DNA from 4 places in the Dechloromonas sp. TW-R-39-2 genome. Region 4 is predicted to be linked to each of the others. Evidence: riboswitches for the same ligand, from Rfam matches in the RefSeq annotation. Region 4 holds a riboswitch; each other region holds the start of a gene.

Region 1 (7,805 bases), 960 kb from region 4:
GGCATATAATTCAAGTCATTAAAAACAACACTTTGCGCACATGGCTACGGTCGACCTCTCCACAAACGGCGAAATCGCCACCCTGACACTCAACAATCCCGGCAAGCTGAATGCCATCAATTTGGCCATGTGGCAGGACTTGGCCGGAATCATGGGCAAGCTGGCGGTTGACCGCGACATCCGCTGCATCGTGCTGCGTGGTGCCGGGCACGATGCCTTTGCCGCGGGCGGCGATCTGGAAGAATTCGTCACCGGACGCGCCACGCTGGAGCAAGCCCTGCACTACCACGAGCAAGTCGCGCTGGCCCTGAATGCCATCGCCGATTGCCCGCACCCGACCGTGGCCCTGATCCAGGGAGCCTGCATCGGTGGCGGCCTTGAAATCGCCGGCGTCTGTGACCTGCGTATCAGCAACGAATCGGCCCGCTTCGGTGCGCCGATCAATCGACTCGGCTTTTCGATGTATCCAGGCGAGATGGAGGGTTTGCTGAAGCTGGCCGGTGCCGCCGTGATGAAGGAAATCCTGCTCGAAGGACGCATTCTCAACGCCACCGAAGCCTATGAAAAAGGGCTGATCACCCGCGTTGTTCCTGATCCGCAGGTCGAAGATGAAGCCTATGCCACGGCACGGCGCATCTGTGCCGGCGCCCCGTTGGTGGCCGGCTGGCACAAGCAGTGGATTCGCCGCCTGCAAAACGGTCGACCGCTGAACGATGAAGAAAAAGCCGCGTCGTTCGCCTTCCTCGACACAGAGGACTACAAGGAAGGCCTGAGCGCCTTCCTTGAAAAGCGCAAACCTGCGTTCAAGGCGTGCTGAACAAACTCCAGACCATTTTTGCCGCGAGCAGGATAAGGATTGCGGCAAAAATCCGCTTCAGGGTTGCCACTGGCAAGCGATGCGCCAGACTGGCACCGTAGGGAGCTGTCACCATCGATGCTGCAACCAGAATCACCAGGGCTGGCAAGTACACAAATCCCAAACTGCCCTGTGGCAAACCCGGCTGGTGCCAGCCATTGAAGACATAGCCCAACGTTCCGCCGACCGCGATAGGCAAACCGACTGCCGCCGAGGTACCGATAGCATGTTGAACACGAACGTTGCACCAAGTCAGGAACGGTACGGTCAATGCACCGCCACCGATTGCTACGACAGAAGACAGTGCACCGATACCGAAGCCGACAGCAGCAACCCCCATCGTCCCAGGCAAGTCACGAGCCGCCTTTGGCTTCAAGTTAAGCGCCATCTGGACTGCAACGAGACAAACAAAGAAAGTAAAAAAAATGGCCAGTGGACGTGCCGGAACGCTGGCAGCAAACAAAGTTCCGATCGCCGTACCAAGCAGAATGCCGGGTGTAATTACTTTGAAAATATTCCACATCACCGCACCATGGCTATGGTGCGTCCGCAAGCTGGCAACAGCCGTAAAAATGATCGAGGCCATCGAAGTGCCAAGTGCCATGTGCAGGATTTCGCCTGAAGGAAACTGAGTCTGTGCAGCAAACATCAAGGTCAGGGCCGGCACCATGACCAGCCCGCCGCCAATCCCCAGCATCCCGGCAAAAAATCCGGTAAATGCACCAAGTACAAGATAAGCAGCAACCCAAATCAGCAACAAGCTCATACCAGAAGTTCCATCGTAATAAATTGCCATTCCTCAGCGGTTACCGGTGTAATCGACAAACGGTTGCCGCGGGCAAGAAGGCGCATGTTAGCAAGTTCCGGACAAGCCCGCAGTTCAGTCAGCGGCAAATAGCGCGTCTTTTGCACGAACATGACATCACGCAATAACCAGCGCGGCGAATCGGCTTTGGATTTCGGGTCGAAATACGGGTTGACCGCATCAAACTGGGTTGCATCGGGGTAAGGCGCCGAAGCGATCCGGCAAACCCCGGCAATCCCCGGTTCGGCACAGCCCGAGTGATAAAAAAATGCCAGATCGCCGACCCGCATCGCATCGCGCATGAAGTTGCGCGCCTGATAGTTTCTGACGCCAAACCACGGAAAGGGAACATTTGGCGCAGCGGCAAGATGATCAATCGAGACCTCATCAGGTTCCGATTTCATCAACCAGAACTGCGCAACCGGTTGATCGGAGACTGCCATGGGAAAATCAGGAGAAATAGTCATCGCCAGGCCAAAAAAAAGGCCCCCGCAAGTGCCGTCAGACCGGCATCCTGAACCGGGGTCCAGAATGGTCGCTTTCCAGCTGCATCAGGAACGCCTGACAGAGAGGCACTCACAACAGCAGCGGTATGGTCCGCAACCGATGCCAATTAGCATTGGTTCAAGGAATATATGGTCTTAACAAACACCGCAGGGGACGCTCGGCGGGCGGCGCCGGGGTCAACAGCAAATGACCTAGATGTCCAGTTGCTGCTGGGGCGCAAGCACGGAATCAATTCGTGCTCCCATGTGATCGATTCTACGCTTTGTCTCGGAAGTATCAACAGATTCCGCATCGCCTTCGATACCGCCTGCAGCCTGACCGGCCAGCAGTTCGTGCGCGATGTTGAGCGCAGCCATTACCGCTACACGCTCGGCAATAGTGCTTTTGGTGCGCTGGGCGATTTCGCGCATTTTGTTGTCAACCAGGTCGACCGCAGCAAGCAGCGCATCGCGCTCTTCGGCACTGCAGGCCACGCGATATTCGCGCCCCATGATTTTGACATCGAGGAAATTCGTTTCGGTGCTCATCTCAGACATCCTCGGGCAGCTTGTCGACCAGGCCTTCAAGGCGCTCTCGCGCCACCGTCATTGTCTGACGCAAGTGGAGACGCTCTGCCTCGGCAGCAGCCATCTGGTTTTTCAGCACCTCGTTCTCGGCACGCAACTGGTGCACCAGGGCAACCACCTGTTCAATCTTGGCTTCAAGCGCTTCGAGTTCGGTATTCATGGCGCGAACTATAGAGGGAAAAACAATGCGTGGTCAAGGACTAAGCCTTTATTCTCAAAGTGGTTTATACGAAATGGGCACGACTTTTATAGTGCGATGCAGCAAGTGCACATGTAGAATGCGCACCGTGTCAGGTGCTGCGCGCGGATTCTCCAAGTGCAGTTAAACGGGAAAGTGGTGCGTCTCCGATGAGATCAATCCGCTGCTGCCCCCGCAACGGTAAGTGAGTGCGGATGTACCTCAAGGCCACTGGGTAAAACCTGGGAAGGCGGTACATCAAGACTTGCGAGCCCGGATACCGGCCTGAAACAAATCACGGAATTGCCACGGGGTTGTGGCGCCAGTTTTATTCGGCCGACCTGTCATCCCTTGCTTTTCCTTTTCAATGCCATTCCGGTTCGCGGGGACGCCTGCCGGAAAAAGGAAGACCATGAATTTTCGATTGACCCACACTGCGGCTGTGATCAGTTCGCTTTTCGCGCATCACGCCATTGCCGAGCCCCTCAGTATCGACCGGCCAACCGAGCTGGAATCGGTCGTTGTTTCGGCCAGTCGTTTCATGACGCCGCTGGAAAAGGCACCGGGGCAAGTCGAGATTGTTCGCCAGGATGAATTGAACAGCCGCAAAAACGACCGATTGAGCGATGTCGTCAAATACATTCCAGGCCTGACCATCCAACCCGGGCGAGGCACGACCCAATCGACCCAGGCCATGTCATTGCGCGGCATCCCGGACGAACGACGGATGCTGGTCATGGTCGATGGCATACCGGTCAACGACGGTTACGCCGGGAGCGTCAACTTATCCGGCATGCCAACCGAAATACTTCGCCAGGCCGAAGTCATGGTCGGCCCGATGTCTTCGCTCTATGGCGGAACGGCAATGAGCGGCGTGGTCAATTTCACCACCTTGATGCCGAAAGCCCCGATGTTCAACGCCAGTTTTGGTTACGGCGCACCTTTTTCGCGTGGTACGGCACCGGAAGACACACGCCGGATCAGCTTAATGGGCGGCACGCTGTTCGATAATGGTCTGTCGGTCCTGATTGGCGGCAACTGGATGGCAACCGCCGGCTATCGCAATGAAAATGTCACGGCAACAAGCAGTCCTGGCGCCACCGTCAGCGGCTGGACCCAGACCAGCAGCAACAAGGGGGTCAATGCTTATCTCGTTGGCAACAAAGGAGCAACGGCCTGGGAAGAAAACGGCGAGTACATCAAACTCGAACAGCGCCTGGGCGGCCTGAACAAATGGCGCGCCGGCTGGCAGCGCCAGGCTTATGAATACTCGAACAGCACCCCGGAAAGCTATCTCAGAAACAGCAATGGCACGACGAACTGGAACGGGTGTACGCCGACAACGGCCATCTGTTCGACCTGGATGGCCAGCCCGGGCGCTTATGAACGGCAGATTTACTCGCTAGGCGGCGATATCGAAACGCTGGGCGGACTGCTCAAGATCAGCGCAGCCTATATTGATGTCAGCAGCAATTATTTCATCACCCCCAGCACCAGCCGGATCAGCGACTCTCCCGCCCGCAGCGAATTGCTTGATGCTTACTGGACACGTCAGCTGGGTCGCCACGGCATCACGCTGGGGAGCGCATGGCGCCACGACCGGGCAAACAACAGCGAATACACACTGAGCAACTGGCACGATGCATCGAGCCGGGGCAATCTTTACGCCAACGTCAGTGGAGAAACCAACTCTCTCGGCTTGTATGCTCAGGATGAATGGCAACTGAGCGATCGACTGCTCGCACATTTCGGCCTGCGTTACGACTACTGGAAGAACTCGAACGGCCATATCGAGACCCCGGGCTGGAACAGCGGCAATATCTACAAAAACTACGCCAGCCGGACGGCTGAAGCCTGGAACCCGAAACTGGCCCTGCGTTTTGAAGTCAATTCAGCCTTTGCCCTGCGCACATCATACGGTTCTGCCTTCCGCGCGCCCTCCGTCTACGAGCTTTATCGCAGCGGCTGGATCGGTAAAACAAACTTAACCGCCAATCCACTGCTCAAGCCAGAAACCGTCACAACGCTGGATATCGGCGCAGATTTCAAGCCCTGGCAAGGAGGCGAACTCAAGTTCACTGCCTTCAGCAACCGGATGGATGACCTGATCTACACACAAACGAGTGGAACAACGCGTAACCGGATCAATGCGGAAGAGGCCACCAGCCAGGGCTTCGTCGTCGGCATGACGCAAAAAATCGGCGACTCGACCCGTCTGATGGCCTCTTACACGATGACTGATTCCGAAGTACGGCGGAATAGCCAATCGCGCATCAGCCAAGGCAAGAAAATCGCTTATTTGCCGCAACACCAGGCAACGCTCGGCTTTGACACCAGCTACGGCCCATGGACGCTGGGCAGCAATCTGCGCTACGCCAGCAAGCAATACTCGACCGATGACAACAGCGATTTCGCCGGCAACGTCTTCCAGTCCTACGATGCCTACACCGTCGTCGACAGCCGTATCGCCTATCGCATCGACAAGCACATCACCGCCTCGCTGGCGATCGACAACCTGCTCGACCGTGAGTATTACTCGTACTATGCCGCACCCCGGCGCAACTGGTTTGCCGCGGTCAACTACGCTTACTGAACCATGCCCTCCAGCCGCCGCGCCCTGCTGATCCTCGCCTGTCTCTGCCTGCTCGTCCTGGCCAGCTTCGCACTGGCCCTGACGGTCGGCAGCTTCAAGGTTTCGATCGGTGAAGTGTGGGCGGCCCTGCTCGGGCAGGAAGGCGGCGCCGGCGATGTCGTGCTGCAGCTTCGGTTGCCGCGCGCAATTGCCGGTTTTGCCTGCGGTGGCCTGCTGGCACTGGCCGGCGCATTGATGCAGGTATTGCTGCGCAATCCGCTGGCCGATCCTTACGTCCTGGGGATTTCCGGCGGCGCCGGGGCCGGGGCAATGTTCGCCATCATTCTCGGCTTGCCGGCCCTCGGCATCGACGGACTGGCTTTTGCCGGTGCGCTCGGCGCCATGCTGCTGGTTTTTGGTCTGGCGCACGGCGATGGCAGCTGGACGCAGACACGCCTGCTACTCACCGGCGTCATCGTTGCCGCCGGCTGCGGTGCGCTGGTCGCCCTGATGCTGGCCATCGCACCGGAGCACAAGCTGCGCGGCATGCTTTTCTGGCTGATGGGCGATCTCGGCCAAAGCGCCCAGTGGTGGCCAGCCCTGAGCGCCCTGGGCCTGGCATTGATACTGGCCATGCCCTTCGCCCGCGAACTGAACATGCTGGCACGTGGACAGATGCAGGCCCAGGCGCTGGGTGTCGCGGTCGACCGCTTGCGCTACGCCATTTATCTGCTCGCTTCGCTGGCCACCGCTGCGTCTGTGACAACGGCTGGTTCGATCGGCTTTGTCGGCCTGATCGTTCCCCACCTCGTTCGCCTCGCCACCGGCAACGACCAGCGACTGCTGCTCCCTGCATCGGTGCTGGCCGGCGGCTCGCTGCTGGTTCTGGCCGACACGCTGGCCCGGACGATCATCGCCCCGCAACAACTCCCGGTCGGCGTACTCACCGCGCTGATCGGCGTCCCGATCTTCCTGGTCATCCTGTCGAGGCAGCCGAAATGAGCGGCGCCCTGCTCGAAACACGCCAATTGGCCGTCGACGTCGGTGGCAAACGAGTCATCGACCGGCTCGACCTGAGCCTGCACGCCGGCGAACGGCTGGCCATCCTGGGGCGCAATGGTGCCGGTAAGTCGACCTTGCTGTCGACACTGGCCGGCTTGCGTCCAAGTAGTGCCGGCGTGGTGATGCTCGATGCCGAAGACCTTGCGCTGACCCCGCCGCACCAGGCCGCCCTGCGTCGGGCCTGGCTTGGCCAGTTCCAGTCCGACCCGTTTGGCTCGACGGTTCTGGAAACAACCCTGACCGGCCGCCACCCGCACCTTGGCCGCTGGGCCTGGGAAAGCCGGCAGGATGCCGAAATCGCCCGTGCTGCACTGAAATCGGTCGGCCTCGATGGCATGGAAACCCGCCAGATTCATACCTTGTCAGGTGGCGAACGCCAGCGCCTGGCGATTGCCACGCTACTCACCCAGGCAGCACCGCTGTACCTGCTCGACGAGCCGCTCTCGCACCTCGACCTCAATCACCAGATGGCTGTCCTCGAACTGTTTGCGGAGACCGCACGCAACGATGGGGCGGGCGTCATCATGGTGCTGCACGACCCGGCACTGGCGCATCGCTTCTGTGATCGCGCCTTGCTGGTGCATGGCGATGGCCGCACCGAGCTTGGCACGGTCGACACCATCCTGACGGCAGAAAAGCTGTCCCAACTTTATGGCTATGGCCTGCGTCAGCTCGAAGACCGCGGCCATCGCTGTTTCATTCCGGAGTAAGACCCATGGCTGTGACCCACGAAGAACGCATGCAGAAAAAGAAAGCCGTGGTCGATGAAAAGATCGCCGGCGCCCAGGAAGAGCGCGGCGTATTGCTGATCAACACCGGCAACGGCAAGGGCAAATCGTCGGCCGCTTTCGGCGTCGTCGCCCGCGCCCTCGGCCACGGTCTGAAAGTGGGTGTCGTGCAGTTCGTCAAGAGTCGTTCGGATACCGGCGAAGAAGCCTTTTTCCGCCAGCAGGCCAATGTCGCCTGGCATATCGGCGGCGAAGGTTTCACCTGGGAAACCCAGGACAAGGAACGCGATGCCAAAGCCGCGCAAGCCGCCTGGGAAGTCGCCTGCGGCCATTTGAACAATCCGGCTATCGGCCTCGTCGTGCTCGACGAAATGACCTACGCCTTCAAATACGGCTGGCTCGATCTCGACAGCGTGATCGCCAAACTGCTTGCCCGACCGTTGATGCAGCACGTCATCATCACCGGCCGCGCCGCCCCCGAGGCTCTGCGCGATGCAGCCGATACCGTCAGCGACATCGGCAACGAGAAAC
Region 2 (7,805 bases), 1.3 Mb from region 4:
TGGTCGCCCGCATGGCCAGCCGGCGCTGCTCACGGACCGATTTGTAGAAACGGGCTTCCTCGTAGGTCTGGCCGCCAAAAATCTTGACCACCTTGTGGCCTTCGATGGTTTCCTGCAGCACCTGGGTAATCTTGCCCATCGATTCCTGCTGGCCCTTGGCTACGCTGCGCAGGCGCTTGCTGAAGAAGCGCACGACGAAGGCAATGAACGGGACAACCGACAGCGTGATCAGCGTCAACTGCCAGTTCAGGTAGAGCAGCCAGGCCATCAGGCCAACGATGGCCAGCGAATCCTTGATCAGCGAGGTCAGCGCGTTGGTTGCCGCACCGGCCACACCAGCCACGTCATAGGCAATGCGCGACATCAGGCGGCCCGAGAGATTGTCGCTGTAATACTTGGTCGGCAGGCGGACCATGCGGGCGAACATCGCCTGGCGCAGTTCGGTGATGACATTGTTCGACACCCAGCTCATGGCGTATTCGCCGATGAAGCCGAAAACAGCGCGGGCCAGGAAAATGCCCATGATCGCCGCTGGAAAGAGCAGCCAGTCCCATGGCCCGGCGGCGGCGGAAAAACCGTCGTCGAGCAGCTTTTTCATCATCGCCGGGAACACCGGCTCGGCCAGGGCCGACAAACCCATCGCTACCAGCGCGGCGGCAAACGCCTTCCAGTAGGGGCGGACATAGGTCAACAGCCGGAGGTAAAGCTGACGACTGGTCATGTCACTGGCCATGCAAATCCCTGATGCGAAAAGTAGAACCCGTGATTATACCTGCCCGACCGGAGCGGGACTGAGCGAACGGTAAAGGGCGAGCAGCCGGTCGGCCATCGCCGGCAATGTCAGGGCCTCGACACTGGCTCGGGCCGCCGCACGCGCTGCCTGATCGCCGGCCAATGCGCACAGGTCGTCGAGTCGGGCAGCCAGTTCGGCCCGATCAACGGCATCGACCACCCAGCCATTCACGCCGGCCTGCACCCACTCCTGAGCGCCACAGGTTGTCGAGGTGACAATCGGCAAGCCGCAGGCCAGCGCCTCAAGCGCCGCATTCGGACAGGGGTCGTACAGCGTCGGCAGGACAAAACCGTCGGCTGCGCCGTACCACGGGCGAACATCCTTGAGCGGCCCGGTGAAGTGGGCCCGACCGCCCAGCCCGAGCGATGCGGCCAGCGCCCGCATGGCCTTGAGCTTGCGGTCGGCACCGACGATGACCAGATGCGCCGCCGGATTGCGCGTCGCGGCGAAGGCGCGCAGCAGTTGCGGCACACCCTTGCGTTCAAAACCGCTGCCGACAAAAAGCAGAACCGGTGCATCCGGCGGAATGCCGGCTGCGGCGCGGGTCGCGCTGCGGAATTCGTCAGCCAGCCCGGGATGGAAGACGGCGGTATCGACACCGTTGTAGATCACGGCGAGCTTGCTGCGGTCGATGCCGTAAAAACGGCTGATTTCATCGGCCACCATCTGCGAATTGCAGATCACGCTGCGCAAGGCCGGATGTTCGAACATCGCCCGTTCCGTCGCGCAAACATAACGGTGATACGGCGAAAAACGCTGTATCAGGCGCTGCAGTGGCCCGAGGATTCGCGCCCGATGAACCAGCCATGCGGCATGCACGCCATCGCCGGCCCGAAAGATCATGCAGCCGGGAACGCGCTCGTGCGACTGGGTGATATCGAATCCCCCCGCCGCCATCTCGCGCTGCGCCGCTGCTGCGAAACTGCGGTCGCGCGCCGCCCGTCCGCCCAGCAAGCGGGAATACGCCGGGTCGCAGGTCACCTGGCGAAATCCTTCGCGTGGTGCGCCATCCCAACTGCGCGTGATCAGCGTGACTTCCGCCCCTTCGGCCGCCAGCGCCGCCAAGGCCCGTTCGACAAAGCGCTCGGCCCCGCCAAACGGGTTGTAACGTTGACGAACGATGGCAATCTTCACAGCGCGAGCAATTCGTGAGCTGCCGCCAGCACTTCATCCGCCCCCAGGCTGACCAGGCAATCGCTGAGCTTGCCGCCGCCACAGCCATCGATACCGCATGGCCGACAGGGATGCTGGGTGCTGCTGACAACACGGAAGGGAATGCCCCACGGCCCCCACTGCTTGTCGCCGGAAGGACCAAACAGCGCGACGGTTGGTGTGCCCACGGCTGCGGCAATGTGCATCGGCGCCGAATCGACGCCGATGAACAGCTTCGCAGCCTGGGTCAGCGCCGCCAGCTCCTTGAGCGAAAGCACGCCGGACAGGCTGAAAGCCGGCTGCGCCAGCCCGGCCTGGATCGCATCGAGCATGGTCTGTTCATCCTTGCTCGGCGCTGCGGTCAACACCACCGCATGACCCTCGACCTGCAGACGGGTAATCAGTGCAACCATGCGGTCAACCGGCCAGCATTTGAAAAACCAGCGCGAGGCCGGGTGAATGTGGATGAAATCGCCACCCTTCAGGCCGAATCCCTGCAAATGCGCCGCCACACTGGCTTCAGCCGCCAGCCCCGGAATGAGGCACATGCGTCGTTCTTCAGGGGCTGGCTGAATGCCGATCCGGCGCAGGGCGTCGAGATTGGCCTCGACCATATGGCGAAAAGCATTGCGCGGTGCCGTCTGGAGATGGGTAAAACTCTGCTTCCAGCGCTTGCTGCGCCCGCCGACCGACGGCCCGACCGACCAGCGCGGCTTGAGCAGGCGGCACAGCCAGGCGCCGCGCCAATGTTCGGTCAGGTGGATGATCAGGTCGTAACCACGGGATTTGAGCGCGTTGTAGAGCGCCAGTTCGGCCTTGCTCTGACCGACGATGCCGAGTTTCTTCCATTTGCGGTCGATGGTGTGAACTCGCGCGATTGCCGGATGCAAGGTCACCATCTCGGCCGTATCGGCATAAACCAGCGCATCGATCTCGACCTGCGGCGCATGCGCCTTGAGCACCGAAAATACCGGCGAACTGACCAGCACATCGCCGTGATGGCGCAGCTTGATAACCAGTGCCCGACGAACTTCGCCGAGCGGCACGGCATCGCCCAGAGGATTGAATATTTGCATCCCGGTATTTTACCGGGGGACGTCGACCGTCGTCAGCGATCCGTAGTCAAAAACCAGTTCACTCCAGCGTTCCGGCGGCAAATTCCGCCAATACGCCAGCAACACCCGAATCACGCCGGCATGCGTGACAAGCACGGCCTCAGGCTCGCTCAGGCTGGCGACAAAGTCGAGCGCCCTGTCCTGCAGCGCCTGCGGCGACTCGCCGCCAGGCGGCGCATAGTGCGCCACATCACTCGCCCAGTCATCGATCTGCTGACGCGGGATGGCATCCCACGGTCGACCTTCCCAGGCACCGAAATTCATTTCGGCCAGCCGCGCATCAAGCCGGGGCGCGGGATGCAGTGCCTCGGCCAAATGCCGGCAACGCTGCAAGGGGCTACTCCAGACGGGCAAACCGGGCGGCAGGCGGGGACGCAAGGCGTCAGCGGCCGCCTCGACATTTTCGGCCACCAGATCGAGTTGACCGTAGCAAATGCCGGCCTCGACCCGTGGCCGCGGATGACGAACGAGGTGAAGAATCATCCCGGCAACGCAAACTTCACGGTTCAGGCGTAGCGGATCGGCTGCGAACGAAGACGAACGAACTCGGCCAGTTTGCGGTCCTCGACCAGCAGATGATGTTCGTAACCCTGCACGATGAAGTCGACCAGCATGCTGACGGCGCGCTGCTCGCCAAGAATGGTCAGTTCGAAAATATGCGTCAGCTGCTCGACCGTTTCATTGTGCAAACGGCGATGCTCCTCGGCGCCGGGATACGCAATATCGGTCATATAGCGTTCTTCCTCAACAAAATGAGCGCCTACATAGCGCATGAATTTGTCGAGAAAACCGGAGATGAATTCTGAATGAACGTCGGCATCGGCGTGCGCCATCATTTCATTGAAGAAACCGATGAACAGCTTGTGGTCGTAATCCAGACGCGGCTGCCCGACGCTCATGGCAGGGTCCCACACTACCGCATCGTAATTTTTATGCATGCCAAACCCGCCCTGTCCGAACATCACGATCGACTAACAAAACTTTCGTCATATTGTCGCACAACAGCAAAGCCGAACGACATAAGCCGATTGCATGAAACATCACCCTCCGCTCAGACCGGCAACAACGCCAGCAAGCCAAGATAGAACGCAATTTCACTTAATTGCTGGGTGGCACCGAGACAGTCACCGGTATAACCGCCCAGCCAGCGCATGAAAAGCCGTGACAGCCAAGCCGTCACCAGCGCGGCGAGCAAACACCCGGCCACCGCCTTGACCGGCGGCAGCCCGGCCAACGGCAGCAGGGCAAACCCCGCGGCCATCAACAAAATAGGCCAGGAAAGGCGATTTGCCAGCGGCCTGGCCTTGGAAAGCGCATCGTCGCGGACATAATCCATGCTTGCCAGCAGGGAAGTCGCGCAAAAGCGTGAAATGGCATGCCCGGCCAGCAAAGCCCAAGGCAGCAGGGCATCGTCCAGCGCGACAAGCAGGGTGAATTTGCCAGACAAGGCCAGAACCAGCGCCACCACGCCATAACTTCCGACCCGCGAATCCTTCATGATTTCAAGAATGCGCTGCTTTTCCCAACCGCCGCCCAGGCCATCGACCGTATCGGACAGGCCATCCTCATGAAAAGCCCCGGTCACATAAATCGTCGCCACCATCGACAGCAGGACAGCCACCGGTTTGGGCCAGAACAAGGCAGCCCCGAGATAAACCAGCACCCCGATGCCGCCGACCAGCAGGCCGACGGCAGGGAAATAGCGCGCTGCTGAATTCAGTGCTTCCGCCGAATGCCCGACCCAGCCGGGTACCGGCAGCCGGGTGAAAAAACGGATAGCCCCGAAAAAATATTCCAGCTCACGCTTCAACATCGGGGCTTATTCCTGCTCGGACACGCCGGCCGACTCGAAACTGGCCATTTCATTGAGGAAAGCCAGCGCCGCACGGACCAGCGGATAAGCCAGCGCCGCTCCGGTACCTTCGCCGAGCCGCAAGCCGAGATCAAGCAGAGGCTCGGCCTGCATTGCGCGCAGTTGGGCCTGATGCCCTGGCTCGGCCGAGCGATGGCAGAAAATGCAGTAATCGGTGAATGCCGGGAAAAGCTTTGCTGCGGTCAACGCGGCCGAACTGACAATAAAGCCGTCGATCAGCAACACCATTTTGGCTTCCGCCGCCGCCAGCATGGCGCCAACCATCATGGCGATCTCGAAACCCCCGAATTCGGCCAGCACGGCGAGCGCTTCGTCGCTGCCTCCGGTGGCCCGGTAACGACTCAGCGCCTTGTCCAGCAAAGCCTGTTTACGAACCAGGCCGGCATCGTCCAGCCCGGTGCCACGGCCAACCGCCTCGGCCAGCGAAACCCCGGTCAGACAATGTGTAATCAGCGACGCCGATGCCGTGTTGCCGATCCCCATTTCGCCGAAGCCAACAACATTGCAGCCGCCCGCCGCCAGACCGCGCACGATCTCGGCGCCGCTGGCAATCGCCACTTCGCATTGCGCCAGGGTCATTGCCGGCTCATCGATGTAGCTGGCCGTTCCGGCGGCGACCTTGGCGTCGATCAGACCCGGACGACGGCCGAATTCATGGGCCACCCCCGCGTCGACCACGGAAAGCGCCATACCGTTCTGGCGGGAAAAAACATTGATCGCCGCACCGCCGGCCAGGAAATTTTCGACCATCTGCCAGGTCACTTCCTGCGGGAAAGCCGACACACCGGCCTTGGCCGCACCATGGTCGCCGGCAAAAACCAGCATCTGCGGCTGCGTGAGCTGCGGCGTCAGACTGTGCTGGATCAGCCCGATTTTCCTGGCAAGCGTTTCAAGCTGGCCAAGCGCGCCAAGCGGCTTGGTTTTCTGGTCGATTTTGTGTTGCAGCGTAACGGCCAGCCCCTGGTCGGGGCGAGTGATATTGAATTTTGAATGCATCCGATTCTTTCTGTTCGAAAAAGCAAAAGGGCCTCGCGGCAACGCTCGCAAAAACGTCGCCACGAAGCCCTGTCCACAGGCTTCCAGCCCAAACTGACTCGATACGTCTTCTGGCTCTCGGATCAGCCGTTTGCCGCACCTTCCCGCCGGGTCTGTTTCCCCATAGGCAGTGGTTTGTCGCGACATCCGTCCCCGATTACAGCGGCGGGCCCGCCACGGAATTGCACCGTGTTCCGTTACATCGAATCGGGCGGAATTATCCGGCTTGCGGCGACCCGGCGCAATCACCTAAAGTGCCAACCATGAAAGAACTCATTCTTGGTGGCGCCCGTTCGGGCAAAAGCATTCTCGCCGAAAAACGGGCAGCCGAATCGGGCCTCAAGGTCGTCTACCTGGCCACGGCTGAACCCCGTGACGGTGAAATGTCGCGCCGCATCGCCCATCACCGCGCCCGTCGCCCGGCCGAATGGGGTTGTGCCGAAGAAACCCTTCACCTGGCAAGCCGTTTGCGCGAGCTGGCAGCACCGGATACCTGCATCCTGGTCGACTGCCTGACACTATGGCTTTCCAACCTGCTTTTTGCCGGCCAGGCTGGCACTCAGGCCGAAGCCGGCCAGGCCATCGACTGTCCGCTGTTCGATGGCGAAACAGCCAGCCTGATCGAATGCCTGCCGGACCTGCCCGGGCGCATCATTCTCGTCTCCAACGAAGTTGGCTGGGGCATCGTGCCGATGCATCCGGTTTCCCGACTGTTCGCCGATGAACAGGGACGCCTCAACCAACGCGTTGCCGCTGTTTGCGACCGCGTCACATTGGTTGCAGCCGGACTGCCACTATCACTAAAGTAGGGTTATTCTTCACTCTTTGATGCTTCGGAGGAACCATGCAGCGCTTGCTCGACATTCTGGCCTCCGGCATCCACGACACCAAAAATCAGCTGTTCGTCGCCGAAGCGCTGATTGCCGCCCGCGAAGCCGAACATCGCATCGACCTCGGCGAGGCGCGTTACGCCATCGAAGCGGCCGCCGAGCGCCTGTCGCGGACACTCGCCAGCTACCGGCTGCTCCGCCACGGTGCCCAACTGGCCATCGTACCGACCATCATCGGCGATCTTTGTGCCGAAGTCGGGCTGGCCCAGAAAGCCCACCTCGCCGCCAACGGCATCACCCTGAACATCGATTGCCAGGCACCAGACGCCTGGCCGCTGGACCGTGACCTGATCGCCGACATGCTCGGCAACGCAGTGCAAAATGCCGGCCGCTTTGCCCGCAGCCAAGTATGCCTGACCGCCAGCGAATGCAGCGATGGCCTGCGCTTTTCGGTCGAAGACGACGGCCCCGGCTTTGCCCATTTCCCACCTTCCAGCGGTACCGGCCTGCTGCTGGCCGAACGGCTGGCCCGGCTGCATGCCCGGCAGGAGCGGCATGGCAGCTTGCGCCTGAGCAACGACAGCAGGCTGGGCGGCGCACGTTTTGAGTTGCTCATTCCGTAGATGAGCGATTACAGCAAAAAGCGTTTTCTCGTCATCGACGACCAGCCGCTGGCCCGCGATGCGCTGCGCAGCATCGCCCAGACGGTCGGTGCCTTTGCCGTCGAATTCGCCTCGAATTACCAGGATGCGATCTACCGCATCCGCAACAACGTACCGGACATCATCCTCTGCGACTACATCCTCGGCGAAGGACGCTCCGGCCAGCAATTGCTCGAAGAATTGCGCCGCTTCAACCTGTTGCCGGACGAAACCATTTTCATGATGGTGACCGGCGAACAATCCTACGAGCAGGTGGTTTCTGCGGTTGAACTGGTTCCCGACGACTACATCATCAAACCTTTTTCGCCCGACAAACTGCTCTTGCGGCTCAATCGAATTGTTCAG
Region 3 (7,805 bases), 240 kb from region 4:
GCCACGGGTTTTGACCGACGCGGATGACTTTGACCACCTTGTCTTCACGCGTGTCGATCACGCCTACCACGCCCAGGTCGCCATCGGCGGCATAGATGTAGCGATTGTCGAGACTCATGGCGGGCATGGAGATGCCCTTGATCTCCTTCAGGTACTTGCCCGGATCGAGGCGCGAAATGCCGGGTACGTTGGCAATCTGGATTTTCTTGAGCAACTGGTGGCGTGTGACGTCAATGACGCCAACCCAGTGCGCCCCGTAGTTGCCGACGTAGGCCTTGGAGCCGTCGTGCGTGAAGGTAATGTTGAGCGGCTCGGCCAGCCCTTCAATGGTTTTGATCACGCTGAGCGACGCCATGTCGATCACGGTAATCGAATCGCCCTCCGGATTTCCCTGGTAGTAATAGCGGCCATCCGGGGAGAACGAGAAGTGCTCGGGAGAGATTCCCACCGGAATCTTTTTGACCAGTTCCAGCGTACGGGCATCGATGACGTAGGCGGTGTTGGCGCGGGTACCGCCGGTGACAACGTAGCGGCCGTCAGGCGACATCATCGCCATGTGCGGGTTAACGTTGTTGCCGAGGAAGGTTCGGCCCAGGATTTTGCGGCTCTTGAGATCCATGAATGCAATATCGTTGGAGTCGCGATCGACAATCATCATGGCCGATGCTGGGTCGCTGATAATCACTTTTGAAGAGGATGAAGGGGCCGGCATCGACATGCCGGGCGTGTGTTTCATCTGTGCCATTGATGATGAAACTGTCATCAGGCTGGCAGCAGCCAGGAGCACACCCATAACCTGATTTAGCTTTGATTTCGACATTTTTTGTTCTCCTTGCATTTCCGTTAGAAGCTGACCTTCATGCGAACACCCGGAATCAGATAGCTTTCCTTCGTCTTCGATTCCATGACGTACTGCAGCAGGAATGAGAGGGAGAGGTGATCTGCCAGACGAAGGTTGTAGAACCCTTCGGCCAGTTTTTCCGTGTTGCCGTTGTACAGGTCGGTTTGTGCGTAGCCGACGCCCCACATGTCGAGCGGATTGAAGGTGTAGGGGGCCTGGAAGGCCAGGCCGCCGCTGTAGAACTTCATCGTTCCGCCAACACTGCCGACATAGCCGCTGCCGTAACGCCCGAACAAGGTCACAGCCGAGGTCAGCTTCTGGTCGAAGCTGACGCCGGCACCGGTCTTGTTGCTGCCGGTGCTGTTGTCTTGCCGTCCCCAGAGTCGATAACGGCCTTCAGGCAAGGAAAGCGGCCGAGCGATATATTCCACCTCCGCCAGCGAGTAAAGCGAGGTGGATAGACTGGTCGCTTCAGTGCTGCTTTGCTGCATACCCAGCTTGAAATTGATGTTGCTCTTCGGGTCGTAGATTGCGGCGAAGCCAAGGCCGTTCGTTGTCAAACCGAGGACCGGGTTATTGACCAGCGCGTCGCTGATGAAGCGCTCCGTTTCATCGTTGGCCACGACGTTACGATCGAAATAGTTGGTCAGATCAAGACGACCGACACTCAACCCCAATTTTTGATTGAGCAATTCGGTTCTGATCCACGCTTCACGTAGATTTAGCTGGTTGTTGCTGAGGCGAGCCGCTTGGCTGTTGAGCAAATTGATGGCCGAAATTTCCTGGTCAGGAGCGGAGCCGCCGATGCCGACGACGTCGGCAAAGAACTCGGTATTCAGTGCGGCCGATTTTGCCCGGAAGGTCACATCGGCCGCTGATAGTCCATAGGTATGACGATTGGCCCGTGATGACGGTCCTCCTGTCTGCAAGGCCATTTGTGCTGTGGTGACATTGCTGACGCCCAGTTCGATGCTGCCTTTCTTTTCGGCCGCCAGTGCCTCTTCGATTTCCTCGCGTATGGTTTGCCGCCGATAGACGCGCTCCCTTTGATAGGTCAGCGTCGGGGTTGCGCCCGCGACGGGGTGATCGTATTGATTGCCATCGGCATCGACGTAGACCTGAATCTGCTTTACTGCCGTTTTGGGTTCGGAGAGAACGGTGGTGGTTTCTACCGTGGCCAGTCGTGCTTCCATTTCATTCAGACGTGCTACGACCACTTTATTGCCGGCGACGGGTTCAGTCGGCTGAGTGTTTTTGCTCGGTTGGCCTTGTTGAGACAATATGAGTTGCTGCATCTCGCCGAGTTGTTTTTCGAGCGTTTCGATGCGTTGAAGCAGTGCTTTGCGCCCAGAGCCGGTTTTGCCGGACGTTGGTTGGGTTGTTATTTCTGCGGCGTAGGAGTGCAGTGCTGAAAGCAACGCAGCCGCAATGACGGTGCGTTTGAGGTGGTGATGCATGATGGCCCCTTGTTCCGGCGAGCGTCCCCGCAGCCGGTCATCGACGAAGGTGGAGACGGAACGGGGAAAAGCAGGGGCAATAGGAATCGCGCCGGCCGTTGCATCCCCGCAACGCTTCCGCTGATTGTCCGTGGCCGGTCTCCGGGCTCAGGAGTTTTGAACCATCGCCTTCCCAGGATAGAACCCAGTGGCCTTGAGATGATTCCGCACTTCCCTACCGTTGCGGGGGCAGCACAGGCATTTGACCTGTTTCCCGTTTCACCCGCTGCCAAAAAGGCAAGCAGGCACCGCGAACAATTTTCGATTGTATCAGCTAGGCAAAGCTTAAGCTAAATCCAGCAAAGCGACTATATATGCCATTGCTGCATTGGGGCAGGCTTCACCCAGAAGTCAACAACACACCAATTTCGATTTCATCGCTCCCCGATATTGCGAATGCCTCCCCGTCATGCATCCGCGCAATCGCGCTAACGATGGCGAGGCCCAGTCCGTGATTTTGGTGGCCGTGGCTACGTGACGTGTCTACGCGGTAAAAACGATTGAAGATATGAGGCAGGCTTTCATCAGGAATCGGTTTGCCTCGGTTGATCACCGAGAGTTTAAGTCGTCCATCTGTTTTCGGCGTTATCCGGATCACGATTGCACTCCCGTGATCGGCATATCGAGCTGCATTATTCAGTAAATTGGACAGTACGCGCCGTAGCAGTGCAGCATCGAACAGGCCGGAAGCGTCACCTTCAATCGACAACTGAAGGTCGGACTCAATCAGCACGGCTTCATAGTAGTCAGCCACCTCAGTGCAGAGTTGGGCGAGGCTTTGAATGGGTTTCCGCCGGGCTTTTGCACCCCGGTCGGCTTGCGACAGGAACAGCATGTCATTCACTATGCCCGACAGCCTGTGCATTTCTTCGAGATTCGCACCGATGCAATCACGCAGATTTTCATCCTTGTCGTTGCTACGCAAAGCCAATTCACTGCTAGCGATGATACTCGCCAACGGCGTTCTCAATTCGTGCGCTACATCGGCATTGAATCCTTCGAGCTGCTGGTAGGCTTTTTCCAGTCGGTTTAGCAAATCGTTGAACTGATCGACAAGCACTTGTAGCTCGGCGGGAATCCCCTCAGTTTCCAACCGTTTGTCGAGGGAAAGTATTGCGAGACAGCGCGTTTGCTCAGCCAGTGTCCGAATGGGGGCCAGTCCAAAATAAACGAGCAGGTAACCGCCCACGGTGATCGCAGCACTGCCGATCAATGCAGCCCCCCAGAGAATGGCTGCGAGGCGATCCAGAATAGCCTCGTCCGGCGCGGTGTCGAGCGCCAGTTCGGCAACGGCAAAATTTGTCCTCGGAGCTCCGTCGGGAAGTGCAAGCGAGTGAAAGCGCGCTTTTAACGGCCACGCACTTGGCGTCGAAATGAAACGAGCCTCACCCAATCTATCGAGCAACTTGAGATGCAAGTCCCGATTGATCTTCAGAAGATCTTCCAGGTCATGTTCCAGTGTTTCCGGTTGCAGGTGTGCCGGCGTTTCTTCAAACAGGTGCTGAATTGCCGTACTGAGCTTTTCAAGGCGTAGATCCTGTTGTGACTCAAGATTGATTTTGACCGAGAAAAATACTCCGAGACACAAACATCCAAGGACACCCAAACTTAGTGAGGCGAGCCAGCGTACAAGGCGACCACTCAGCGTCGGGTTAATCTGTTTGCCAAGTTTCATTCGCGCATTTCGAGGACATAACCCATGCCTCGTACGGTGTGCAGTAGTTGGAGCTCGAAGGGTGTATCCATTTTGGCGCGAAGTCGCTTGATCGAAACTTCGACTACATTGGTGTTGCTGTCGAAATTCATATCCCAAACCTGCTCGGCAATCTCGGTACGCGATAGCACCTCGCCTTGTTTCCTCAGAAACAGAGAAAGCAGCAAGAACTCCTTGGCACTCAGGTCGATACGCTGACCATTCCTGGAGACCTTACGGCGAGCCAGATCCATTTCAAGATCGTGCAATGCCAGACGGTTCGACGTGCTTTCCGGTTGATGCTGCGCCGAGCGGCGCAGCAGTCCCTGGATTCGAGCGATCAGCTCCGAAAAGGCAAACGGCTTGACCAGATAGTCGTCGGCGCCCGTCTGCAAACCGTTGACCCGGTCTTCCACTTTACCCAGCGCGGTCAACATCAAGACCGGCGTTTGTTTTTTGGTACGCAAGGCAGCCAGCAAGGCAAGTCCGTCCATGCCGGGCAGCATGGAGTCGAGGATGATGGCCGCGTAATCGAACTCCAGACTCATGTGGAGCCCGGTTACACCGTCATGGGCAAGGTCAACGACAAAGCCTGCAGAACCCAATCCCTTTTGCAGGTATTGGGCAAGCTTTTGCTCATCTTCGACAACCAGTAGCTTCATCTCGTCCCGAATCGAAAGATGTCAATTTTGTAAACTTCCTGTTGGCGTTCTGTCAGTGCTGATTTTTTATAGTTCATCCATGCCGTTCAGTTGTTCGGCATTCCACAAAACCGATGAACCGAAAGATCAATGAAGGAGTTCCATCATGAACGTCAAACAAGCCCTTTCCATCCCCGTTCTTTGTGCCGGTTTGGCACTGTCAGGCCAGGTGTTGGCCGAATCAGTCATGCATAACCCATCGGAGGGTGCGACAAAATTCTACCCGGCGCACGGTTCGGGCAGCAAATCCGCCCAGCAAGTGCAACAGGAACTCGATGACTTCAAACGCAACCCAGTAAGTGCGGACGGCCAGTATCGCTATGTTGGCGGCGATCAGGGCTGGGTGCTGATTCCGCACGAATATGCCTATCGCGATGGGAAATGGCAACACGTCGACAAACTCCAGCACAACACCCCCGCGCCTTCCATGCAAATGACGCCGGAAGAAAAGAAGCAACGCGAGGCGTTGTACCTGGGCGGTTAATTCCGCCCCGAGGACTGATGTGTTGCCCATCGGACGATGACCAGGAAAACCCTGGTCATCCGCACCCCGCCTTTCCCTACGTTACCTCCGCAGACTTGTTGTTTGAACACACTTTTGTTCTGTTACCATTCATCCCATGCGTCGCTGGCTATCCATTTTCCTGTTGATTGTTTTGCCGCTCCAGATTTCCTGGGCGGTGGCAGCGACCTATTGCCAGCACGAAACGGGATCGGCGAAGCACTTCGGTCACCACGACCACAAGCATCAGACAGACGACAGCGAGAAGCTTGCCAAAGGTTCTATTTCTGATGTGGACAATGATTGCGGTGTCTGTCATGCGGGCTGTATTGCTGCGTTGACTGCCTTCAGCGGTTCTCTGCCCGAATTCGAGGGCGTTGAGGATCTTTTTCAGACAGTTCCGTTGTTGACTTCACCGCCTGGCGACCAGCCCGAACGCCCCAACTGGTCCATCTCCGCCTGATCGGCGGGGCTGGGGTATTTTCCCAAACCTTTTTGCTGCGGCCTGAGCCGCGCTCTGTGCCATTCTGCTTGTCAGTTGGCGCCCCGCCGATTCCCCAACGTGTATTTCATCACTGGAGAATCGGATGTACCCAAGGAATTTCGCTACCGCATTGCTGCTCCGAACCCTGTTCGGATTGACGGTGTTGGCCAGCCCCCATCTCAATGCCCAGTCGCAAGACCGGCTGACTTCGACGACGTTCGCACCTACGCTTGCCAAGGAGCCGGTTGGAACCTTGACCCTTTCGGCGGCGATTGATCTCGCATTAACGTCCAATCCGGAATTGTCCGCTGCCGCCAATGAATTACGTGCAGTCGAAGGGGCTGTAATCCAAGCAGGCATTCTGCCCAATCCGGAATTTTCATCTTTAGTTGAAGATACACAGAATAAGGCCACGCGGACCACGACGATCCAGTTGAACCAACGGATCGAGCTTGGTGGCAAGCGGTCTGCCCGAATTGCATCTGCCGAGCGGGGTCGAGATGTAGCAGCAGCCGATCTAGCAGCCAAAAGCCTTGAGGTACGCGCCACCGTGATCGGGGCCTTTTTTGATGTTCTGGTTGCTCAGGAACGTATTCAACAGGCCGAGGACTTGCTCAGCCTAGCCCAGCGCGCCAGCCAGGCGGCTTCACGACGTGTGACCGCCGGCAAGATCTCGCCGGTTGAGGAAACAAAAGCCCGTGTTGCGGAAGCCTCAGCACGAGTGGAGTTGAACCAGGCACAACGAGAACTGGTGATTGCCCGGAAACGTTTGGCCGCAAGTTGGGGAAGTTCGACGCCGCGCTTCGAACAGGCCGAAGGACGCACCGATATGTTGCCGCCGGTCCGCTCCACCGAAGAAATCACCCGTCGCCTGAACGTTTCTCCGGCACTTCTTCGCGCACGCCATGAAGTCGATCGCTTTTCAGCACTCGCCGATTTGGAGCGTTCTCGCGGGATTCCTGACGTTACCGTCAGCCTGGGATCCAAAAAGGTTGAAGAGCTGGGGCGCAACCAAACCATTGTGGGTTTCTCAATTCCGTTCCCGATCTTCGACCGTAATCAGGGCAATGTGCTTGAGGCACAGCGTCGAGCCGACAAGGCGCGGGACGAGCTCAGTGTTACCGAGGTTCGTTTGAGCACTGAAGTGACACAAAACGAGGAGCGGCTAAAAGCGCTGCTTGTTGAAGCACAAGCCTTGCAAAGCGAAATCATGCCGGGGGCTCGTAGCGCCTATGAGGCCGCCAGCAAAGGATTTGAATTGGGGAAGTTCAGCTTTTTGGAGGTATTGGATGCACAACGTACTTTCTTTCAGGCGAGAGCCCAATACCTGAGAAGTTTGTCCGATGCTCATCGGACCGCTGCCGAATTGGAGCGCATTTTGGGCTCCATCGAGTCAATGCAATCTGCAGTCCCCAGCCGTCCGTAGGAGCCCGTCATGAAAATGAAATTTAACAAGAACACCTTCAATCTCACCAGAAAGCAAGGGATCGCCATTGCCGTGATCTTGGCGACAGGAATTGTCGCGGGCACTTGGATATTAGGGGGCAGTGCCTCCAAGCCAACTGGAGAACAACATGAACACGCCCACGCCGAAGCCAAGGGGCATGCCGATGCCGAGCATCATGGCAGCAAAGCTGGTGATGGACACGACCATGCCAAAGAACATGGAGATACAGAGCACCATGAGGATGAACCAAAATCGGGGCCGCATGGTGGCAAGCTTTTTTCCGAGGATGGTTTTGGTCTGGAGTTGCTGTTGTCCGAAGATAGTGGCGGGCCAGGTTTCCGCGTCTGGTTGTTCCAGCAAGGAAAGCCGCTTGCGCCAACCGCAGCAAAAGTCTCTCTAACACTGGCTCGACCTAGCGGCGAGAAGCAGGAAGTCTTCTTTACAGCCGAGAAGGATTACCTGAAGAGTACTAGCCAAATTGCAGAGCCGCATGTGTTCGAAGCCTCCATATCCGTGCTAATGGGAAACACCCCATTCCTGTTCATCGATACCCGGGAAGAAGGAAAAATCGAGCTAACGGACGAGCAAGTTAAAGCTGCTGCCATCGGTATCCAGAAGGCCACTCCCGCCAAAATCAAAAC
Region 4 (7,805 bases):
TCGATAGCCAGGGCCGGTGCGGCCAGTGCAGCAGAAATGGTCAGTGCGGAAACAAGTTTTTTTATAGTCAGCATTGCAGAACTCCCTGATGTCTCTGGCTGGCTGGCAAAGACGGGCTTTGCATTGCTGGCTTGAGAATGAATGAAATGAAACGAATTAGTGCGCGTCACTACCTGGTTGTGTCACGAAACCGATCTTGGTCAGTCCGGCCCGACGTGCGGCGCTCATGGTTTCAGCCACGGCTTCGTAGCGGGTGTTGCGGTCGGCCTTGAGGTGCATTTCGACGTGCGCATCCTGGGCGACTGCGGTCTTGAAGCGTTCTTCGAGGGTGCTGCGGTCTACCCCTTCGGAACCGATGAAAATGTGGTTGTCAGCATTGATCGCCACCTGCAGCGTCATCGGCTTTTCCGGTGTCGGCGTGCTGGCTGCGCGCGGCAGGTCGACCGGTACCGAATGCGTCATCAGCGGTGCGGTGATGATGAAAATGATCAGCAGCACCAGCATCACGTCGACCAGCGGCGTCATGTTGATTTCCGCCGTCGGCATCTGGTTCTGTTGCGAATTGAAGCTGCCCATCGCCATGATTACGCGACCTCGGCAGCAGCGCGGGCGCGCATCGGGTGGATCTGGGCGCTGTTGGCGACAAACGGCTTGCCGACCGTGAAGAAGGCATGCAGGTCGTGGGCGAAGGCGTCGAGATCGGCCAGGATGACGCGGTTGGCGCGGGTGAAGGCGTTGTAGGCGAAGACGGCAGGCAGCGCAACGGCCAGGCCGGCGGCGGTCATGATCAGTGCTTCACCGACCGGGCCGGCGACTTTTTCCAGTGCGGCCTGACCGGAGATGCCGATTGCCACCAGCGCGTGGTAAATCCCCCAGACGGTGCCGAACAGACCGACGAACGGTGCCGTGGCGCCGGTCGTGGCGAGCAGCGTCAGGCCGTTTTCCATACCGGCCTGGGTGCTCGACAGTTGCTGGCGCAGGGCGCGTTCCATTTGTTCGGCCGGGTCGAAGCGGGAAGCCAGGCGGCCGGTTACGGTTTCGCAATCGTGGTTGCAGCAGTTGGCCTGCTCGGCCAGTTGCGCGTAAGGACTGTCGCTGCCGGCATCGCGCAGGCGCTCGATCCCTTCGGTGACGCTGCTGGCCGCCCAGAACTGGCCGACAGCGCGGGCCGAGCGACGAACGGTCCACCAATCCCAGGCTTTGGCCAGGATCAGGTACCAGCTGGCAATCGACATGATCGCCAGAATGATCGCGACGCTGTGTGAAATGGCATCGCCTGCAGCCCAAAGGTGGGCGAAGCCGAAAGCGTTTTGCGTGGTTTCCTGCATGTTATTGCTCCAATTTGAAAATGATGGGTACCAAAACCCAGCTTTGAGTCGGGGTGTCGCCACGGCGGGCGGCGACGAATTTCCAGTTCTTGACGGTGTTGACCGCAGCGTTGTCGAGGCGCTCGCTGCCGGAAGATGTCTTCACTTCAACCTGTTCCGCCGTTCCCTGCGGGCTGACCAGGACGCGCAGCATGACCTTGCCTTCTTCGCCCATGCGGCGTGACAGCGGCGGGTAGGGCGGGGCCGGGTTGCGCAGGTAGTCGGCGTCGAAACGGGCTTGCGTCACCGCCGGTGCGGCCGGTGCCGGCGGGGCCGGTTTGACTTCGGGCGGGGCGGCGACCGGTGCGCTGGGCGCCGGAACGACGCTTTGCGTGGCTTCGATCTGGGGCGTCGGGGCTTTGGGGGCCGGGCTAGGCTGCCTGACCGGTTGCGGCTTGACGACCGGCAGCGGCTTGGGTTCCGGTTTGGGTTCGGCCGGTTGCAGCAGGTCGACGACCAGCGGTATTTCCATCATCTGCGGGACGACGGTCTTGGCTGCAAAAATCAGCAGAAAGATGCCGACATGCAAGCCGATGACCAGTGTCAGCAGGCTGCTGCGTCGGCTGTTTGAAGCCTGGGATAGGGTGTAACTCATGAATTTCGTTTTCCGGATTGTCCCGAGCCGGCCGGAAAAAACCCTTGGCTGGCTGTACATGCTGGCTACGGGAACGAGAGGTACAACGGAGATCGTTGGTGGCTGGCCTATTTGGTCAGGATCAGCTTGTTTTCACGCGTCACGCGCAGCAGGTAGCGTTGGCCGGCGTGCATGATTTCAAGCGTTACAGCGCCGCGCAGCAATTCACTGGTGTCTATCCGCGGCAAATGGGTGCCGGATAGCGGTGGTGTTGCGGGTGAAGGCTGGGAAGGCGGGTTCATGATATTCCTGCAAATGAGAACTTGTCGCAATTTTACGTAAACGCGAATCGTTGTCAATTACATTCGTTTGCAATTTGTCGATCAAACGTTATATCTGTCGCCTGCCATTCCCAGTCAAAGTGCTCTCTTGTGCCTTAGAACGTGAAGCGCATGCCCAAGCGCAGGGTGCGCGGTTCGATCGGATGCACCAGGCGGCCATCGATGCCGCCGCCGCAACTGCCGTTGGCGGCTTCGCTACGCGTGCAGGCGCCGCCCCAGTATTCGATGTCGTTGGCTTTCTTGTCGAACAGGTTGAGTACATCGAGTGTGAATTGAAGCTGGCGATCGTAGCGGTAACCGGCTTTCAAGTTGGTCATCCAGAAGGCCGTCGATTTTTCATGCGCCGTTTCTTCAAGGGCGTAGGCCCCGATATAGCGCAGGCGCAGGCCGCCAAAATAGCGGCCGCCCTGGTCGGCCGTCAGGCCGAGCGAAGCGGTCAGCGGGATGGCATTCGGTACATGGCGTCCGCCGTTATCGGCGTTGGCTGTCTTGAAGCGGGCTTCGGACAGGGCCAGATCGGCATCGATGATCAGGCCATCGGTCGGCACGATGTAGTTGGACCATTCGATGCCGTGCCGTTGCGAGGCGCCCTTGGGTTCGGTGATGCCTTCATCGCCGATGAACACCAGCTCGGAGGCCAGATCCATTTGCCACAGTGACAGGCTGGTATGCCAGCCGCGCAGTGGCGCGGCACGCATACCGATTTCCGAGCCGCGGGCCTTGACTAGCAGCGGGACGGCCATCGTCGCCGAACCGTCCTGCGGGTTGGTTCTTGCTGTTGCACCGCGTACATCGTTGCTGTGGAAGCCGTTGCCCCAGTTGGCGTAAAACTCGGTGGCGCCGAGCAGGTTGAAGGGGCCGATGGTGATGCCGAGTTTGGGGCTGGTCTGGCCGGCGCTGATATCGCCGCCATTGCTCATGTTGTTGGCGCCACCCAGGGCGCTGGCCTGGGCCCGGATTTCGTCGCGGCGCAGGCCGATGTTGCTGCGCAGCCATGGAGTCCACTGGCTACGCGCTTCGAGATAGAAACCGAGTGCTGTCTCGTTGATGCGGTCTTCGCGGACGGTGTTGGTGCGCTGGCGATTCTCCGTGCTGTACAGGCCAACGTGGCTGATCCGGTCCTGACGCAGTGAGACGCCGGCGGTAATTTCGCTGTCCTTGAACTGTGGACCGAGAAACCAGCTGCGGCTGGCCTGGCCGCCCCAGATGCGTCGCTCGTCAGCCTGCTCGTGCTGGTCGCCATTCAGTCCGTTGATGTAGCCGGACGGGGCGGAGAAAAGATTGAGCCCGTAATCGATCAGATATACGTTGGCCCGGGTGGCGCCTTCTTCACCGGTTCTGGCCCATTCGCCGGACAGGCTGTAGCGGTGCGTTTTGCCGCCATCGTTGGCTGACAGCGCACCGTAGCGACCGATCTCGCCGCTCTGGATGGCGCGTTCCGGAACATGTTCGGTGGCTCTCCAGTCCGCCTTGTAAGCCATTGCCGTGACGGCGTAGCCATTGTTCGTCGTACCGTTCGAGAGACGCAGCACGATATTCGTCTTTTTCAGGTTTTCCGGCTGATCCCAGGGGCCGTCGTTACCGGCCAGCTCCAGTGCGCCGAGCAACTGGTGACCGGCCATTTCGCTGCTGCCCGCCGTCACCAGGCGGCGAAAACCGTTGCGGCCGATGCTCATGTCGACAAACGGGCTGGCCAGGCTACGCTGATAATCGATCCGGGCCGAGCCGGCCGTGGCGAAATCGCCATCGTCCGCTGCATAGACGCCCTTGCGGTATTTGACGCTGGAGATCAGTTCCGGGATCAGGAAGTTCAGATCCATGTAACCCTGACCATGGCCATGGGTGACCATGTTGGCCGGCATGCCCATGACGTGGGTTGAAAAGTCGCTGCCGTGATCGAGATTGAAACCGCGCAGGAAATACTGGTTGGCCTTGCCGTCGCCGGAGTGTTGCGTGACGATCATCCCCGGCACCGTTTCAAGTACTTCGGCCGGCCGCAACAAGGGACGATTGGCCAGTTGTTTGGCGGTGACCGTTCCTTCGGTGGCCGAATCGGCAACGCCGATCAGATTCTGCTGGCCGCTGCTGACGGTCACTTCTTGCAGCGTCGGCACGCCGGCCGCCTGGGTGCTACCTGAAAAAGCAAGCAGCAGGGCGGCTGTCAGGGGCGATGTTCTAAACGATTTCACTGGCATGGGGAGTCTCCGCAGGCGGGGGAGATTCGAAGGGGCGCGCTGGGCGCAGCGCGATCGCCGCAACGGGAGTTTCCCGTGGGCAGACAAGCCGGACGAACGAAAAATGGCAGCACGCACAAACCTTTCATCAGGGACACCCCGCCCCATCATTGGTTGGAAAGTTGTTGCGGCAGGTCTCCTGGCTCTCGGTTCATCGCGCTTCGCTGCCTTCCCGGTGTGAGCCAGTGGCAAGAGTGGCGAAGCGCTCGCCGATAACAGTTGCGGGGGCAGCCCCGGATTTCGAGTCAGACTCGGCACCGGATTCCCTTTTAATCCCCAGAATGGGGAACCTTCAACAACTTTGATTCTAACGGTATGGTGGCCTGAGCGTCAATGATGTTTCTACTATGGGTAGTGCCTGCGAATATTTTTTCTACTGTATATGGTGGTTTTTGAATTTTTTAGAACACCGTACTCCTGTTTGCCAGACCGCTTGAAGTGGATGTAAAAGAGAGCTGGGCAGTTTGATCAGTTCGCTTTGGCGCGACCGTAGTGGGCCACAAAACTGGCCTTGCCAAGGGTGTTCGCATTGATCATGTAGCCGGCCAGTGCTGCGGTGGCATCGGCCGGGATTTCGATTTTGGCTGTCTTCAGGGCGTAGACCGTGAAAATGTAACGATGCGCTTTGTCACCTTGCGGCGGACAAGTGCCGCCCCATCCAGCGACACCGTAATCGATCCGTACATGCTTCGCACCGGCCGGCAGTTTTGCGCCACCGACCGCCCCGGCATCCGCCGCCAAGGCGTGCACTTCGGCGGGCAGATCGATGACTGACCAATGCCACCAACCCGAACCGGTCGGTGCATCTGGATCGTATACGGTGACGGCAAAGCTTTGGGTGCCGGCGGGGGCGCCGCGCCACTGCAAGGCGGGCGATTTGTTTTCGCCGGAGCAACCGAAACCATTGAACTCGAAACGCTTGTCGATCATGCTGCCGGGCTTGATATCCGGGCTGCTCAACTCGAAATCGGTCGCCACAGCGAAGGTCGACGTAGCGGCAAGTGCGGCGGCAAGAAGAAGTTTACGCATCATTTGGACTCCAGAAAAAGGAAGGCCAATGATGACCACAGGAAGCGCGGCGCGCTAGCTCTGGCGCGTCAATTGCTGTGCGTTGCAGTCCATACTGCAGCTTTCATGAGCGCAAGTGCGACGGTGCATAGCCAAAGCGCTGGCGAAACGCCGCTGAGAACCGGCTGTGTGAGTCGTATCCACAGCGCGCCGCAATTTCCGAAACCTGCAGGCTGGAGGATTGCAGCAAGGCCATCGACGCTTCGAGGCGAGCCTCACGCACGCATTGACTGACCGAGGTGCCTTCTTCCACCAATCTGCGGCGCAGCGTGCTGGCGCTGAGCAGGAAGGCACGCGAAACGCTGGCCATGGTCCAGTCGAATTCGGGGCGTTGCCCGACCAGCCGGTATACCCGGTCTGTCCAGCTCAAACTGTGCGTCGGCGTAAAAACCAGACCGCGCTCGGCCAGCAGCAACAAGACCTCCAGCGCCCGGTGTTCGCGAACGGCATTTGACGCGCGGGGATCTTCAAGCGCCGCCAGTGTATGGCTGAAGGTCGCCGTGAAAGCCTCATCCGCTTTGGTCATCGCGCAACTGCGCAATATCGGTGTCGCGGTGAACTGAGCAAAACGTTCGAAAAACTGTTCAAGCAACTGCGGCGAAAAACTGATGATGCGCGCCTGGTAGGCGCCACCCGGATCAGCTTCGTTGATCACATCCCACTGCGTTGCGCGCGGGATGAGAAATACCTCGTTGGCACCAAACTGCTTGTCACCGAGCGGGGTGGATAAGCGTTTGCGGCCGGAAATCACCCAGCCGACCAGATCGTCACGCATGGTGAGGGTGCGCACCGTATGCGAGATACGCGTGTTGATGGTCAGGGCAGAGACGCCAGCGGGTGAGTTCATCCGGGTGTGTGGATAGTGCAAGGAAATTGGGCGATTTTGGCGTGTCGACCGTAGCACGCAGGAAGATCGCTTGACGGGCAGCATTTGCCGCACGGCGCAGCGTGCTGTCCCAGCCCCCAGGCTGTGGCGGCCATGGGGTGCGTCAACCGGCTCAACGTTTTGCCGCGGGGGCCGGCGCGTCAATCAGCCGATGAAATGCCTCATGGACATCAAAGAATGCTGCATCCACATCGGCCAGCTTGCCTTTGCATTTGCCTTGCAAAGCGTTAATCGTTGCAAGCAGCGGCGTTGCGTCCGAAGACTGGATGCCCTTGGCCAGTTTCTCCATCTCGGCAGCCTGGGCGCAGGCGTTGCGCGAACGCTCCTTGCCGGGGCGTGCATGCCAAATCGGCGCGAGCACCGCATGGAACGCATCAACATCTTGGGGGAAATCGTGATGATGCTTGTGTCCCGGGTTTTCGGCCAAGGCGGCAGTGAGCCAAAGTGCTGACGAAACGGTAAAAAGCATCCTGCTAAGTTTGTTGATCATGACATTCCTGAAAAGAGTAAAAACTTCGATATTTGGGGCGATCCATACGTTATCCGAACTGCCGTATCAAATCACCTGGCATCCGGTGATCATCTGTGTCTCCGGCCCGGCTTTCAAACCTGATCTTGTGCCGCCATCGTTGGCAGGCTTGGGTTGTAGCGCGGGTCAATGGAAAAGCGGCAGGATAGCAAAATGTTGCGAGAGCCTCCAAAAATACGAATGAAATGTAGTTATTTGGTATGGGAGCTACCTAGGGCCTTCGGATTGTTTTGATCTAAATCAAGCTGCGCCTGAACATCAGAGGCACATTGCACGCTCAACTGTTCCCGCAGCCTGAGCTAGGAGAAGCAATGCGCGATGTAAAGTCTGTCCAGATTGATACCCTGTTGGGTCGAATCCCTTTGTTTGGAGGACTTTCCTGCGACGAGACTCTCGAAGTTGGCAAGGCCTGCCAGACACTGCATCTCGAAAAGAACGACATGCTGTTTCGATCCGGGAATGGGTGCTCTGGTCTGCTGATCGTGATGTACGGCCAGGTGAAAGTGGCATTTTCATCACCCCAGGGCACCGAAAAGGTCGTCACTATACTGGGCGCAGGGCAGAGCTTTGGACAGACCGAGCTTATTTTGGATCAGCCCTACCGGGCTCATGCGCAAGCACTGGATGACACGCTGGTGCTACAGATCTCGAAAACGGCAATTCTTGATCTGGTCGCCCGCAATCCGGGCTTCACCCATAATTTGCTAAGTTCTCTGTCGCAACAAACGCACGACCTGATGGTCGATCTGGAAGGGTACACGCTGTGTTCCGGCGCCAAGCGCGTACTCACCTTTCTGTTGCGTGAA

Evidence for each region. A riboswitch is a leader RNA that binds a small molecule or an ion and turns the genes downstream of it on or off. The one in region 4 is predicted to bind cobalamin.
Region 1: it holds a riboswitch for cobalamin, as region 4 does, so the genes downstream of both, GBK02_RS01060 (TonB-dependent receptor) here and GBK02_RS13165 (TonB-dependent receptor) in region 4, are expected to answer to the same signal.
Region 2: it holds a riboswitch for cobalamin, as region 4 does, so the genes downstream of both, cobT (nicotinate-nucleotide--dimethylbenzimidazole phosphoribosyltransferase) here and GBK02_RS13165 (TonB-dependent receptor) in region 4, are expected to answer to the same signal.
Region 3: it holds a riboswitch for cobalamin, as region 4 does, so the genes downstream of both, GBK02_RS14270 (carbohydrate porin) here and GBK02_RS13165 (TonB-dependent receptor) in region 4, are expected to answer to the same signal.

The regions. Positions count from the first base shown of each region.
Region 1 covers NZ_CP045202.1:208,334-216,138, forward strand. Annotated here, with positions in the region: gene GBK02_RS01030 (enoyl-CoA hydratase/isomerase family protein) at 41-817, shown strand; gene GBK02_RS01035 (sulfite exporter TauE/SafE family protein) at 804-1,622, opposite strand; gene GBK02_RS01040 (EVE domain-containing protein) at 1,619-2,104, opposite strand; RNA gene ssrS (6S RNA) at 2,144-2,324, opposite strand; gene GBK02_RS01050 (cell division protein ZapA) at 2,360-2,695, opposite strand; gene GBK02_RS01055 (hypothetical protein) at 2,697-2,894, opposite strand; cobalamin riboswitch at 3,010-3,216, shown strand; gene GBK02_RS01060 (TonB-dependent receptor) at 3,325-5,505, shown strand; gene GBK02_RS01065 (iron ABC transporter permease) at 5,509-6,486, shown strand; gene GBK02_RS01070 (ABC transporter ATP-binding protein) at 6,483-7,256, shown strand; gene cobO (cob(I)yrinic acid a,c-diamide adenosyltransferase) at 7,262-7,805, shown strand, end outside.
Region 2 covers NZ_CP045202.1:499,586-507,390, reverse strand. Annotated here, with positions in the region: gene msbA (lipid A export permease/ATP-binding protein MsbA) at 1-733, opposite strand, end outside; gene GBK02_RS02485 (glycosyltransferase family 4 protein) at 767-1,927, opposite strand; gene rfaQ (putative lipopolysaccharide heptosyltransferase III) at 1,924-3,021, opposite strand; gene cobC (alpha-ribazole phosphatase family protein) at 3,031-3,543, opposite strand; gene GBK02_RS02470 (bacteriohemerythrin) at 3,567-3,959, opposite strand; gene GBK02_RS02465 (adenosylcobinamide-GDP ribazoletransferase) at 4,112-4,873, opposite strand; gene cobT (nicotinate-nucleotide--dimethylbenzimidazole phosphoribosyltransferase) at 4,880-5,929, opposite strand; cobalamin riboswitch at 6,012-6,190, opposite strand; gene cobU (bifunctional adenosylcobinamide kinase/adenosylcobinamide-phosphate guanylyltransferase) at 6,232-6,777, shown strand; gene GBK02_RS02450 (sensor histidine kinase) at 6,813-7,421, shown strand; gene GBK02_RS02445 (response regulator) at 7,422-7,805, shown strand, end outside.
Region 3 covers NZ_CP045202.1:2,948,512-2,956,316, reverse strand. Annotated here, with positions in the region: gene GBK02_RS14280 (beta-propeller fold lactonase family protein) at 1-658, opposite strand, end outside; gene GBK02_RS14275 (hypothetical protein) at 657-800, shown strand; gene GBK02_RS14270 (carbohydrate porin) at 844-2,298, opposite strand; cobalamin riboswitch at 2,413-2,605, opposite strand; gene GBK02_RS14265 (heavy metal sensor histidine kinase) at 2,678-4,012, opposite strand; gene GBK02_RS14260 (heavy metal response regulator transcription factor) at 4,009-4,692, opposite strand; gene GBK02_RS14255 (hypothetical protein) at 4,838-5,215, shown strand; gene czcI (cation efflux protein, CzcI family) at 5,352-5,696, shown strand; gene GBK02_RS14245 (TolC family protein) at 5,821-7,143, shown strand; gene GBK02_RS14240 (efflux RND transporter periplasmic adaptor subunit) at 7,153-7,805, shown strand, end outside.
Region 4 covers NZ_CP045202.1:2,709,524-2,717,328, reverse strand. Annotated here, with positions in the region: gene GBK02_RS13190 (iron transporter) at 1-74, opposite strand, end outside; gene GBK02_RS13185 (biopolymer transporter ExbD) at 157-582, opposite strand; gene GBK02_RS13180 (MotA/TolQ/ExbB proton channel family protein) at 585-1,328, opposite strand; gene GBK02_RS13175 (energy transducer TonB) at 1,330-1,962, opposite strand; gene hemP (hemin uptake protein HemP) at 2,070-2,243, opposite strand; gene GBK02_RS13165 (TonB-dependent receptor) at 2,378-4,477, opposite strand; cobalamin riboswitch at 4,628-4,825, opposite strand; gene GBK02_RS13160 (YbhB/YbcL family Raf kinase inhibitor-like protein) at 4,985-5,548, opposite strand; gene GBK02_RS13155 (helix-turn-helix transcriptional regulator) at 5,649-6,431, opposite strand; gene GBK02_RS13150 (hypothetical protein) at 6,583-6,960, opposite strand; gene GBK02_RS13145 (Crp/Fnr family transcriptional regulator) at 7,311-7,805, shown strand, end outside.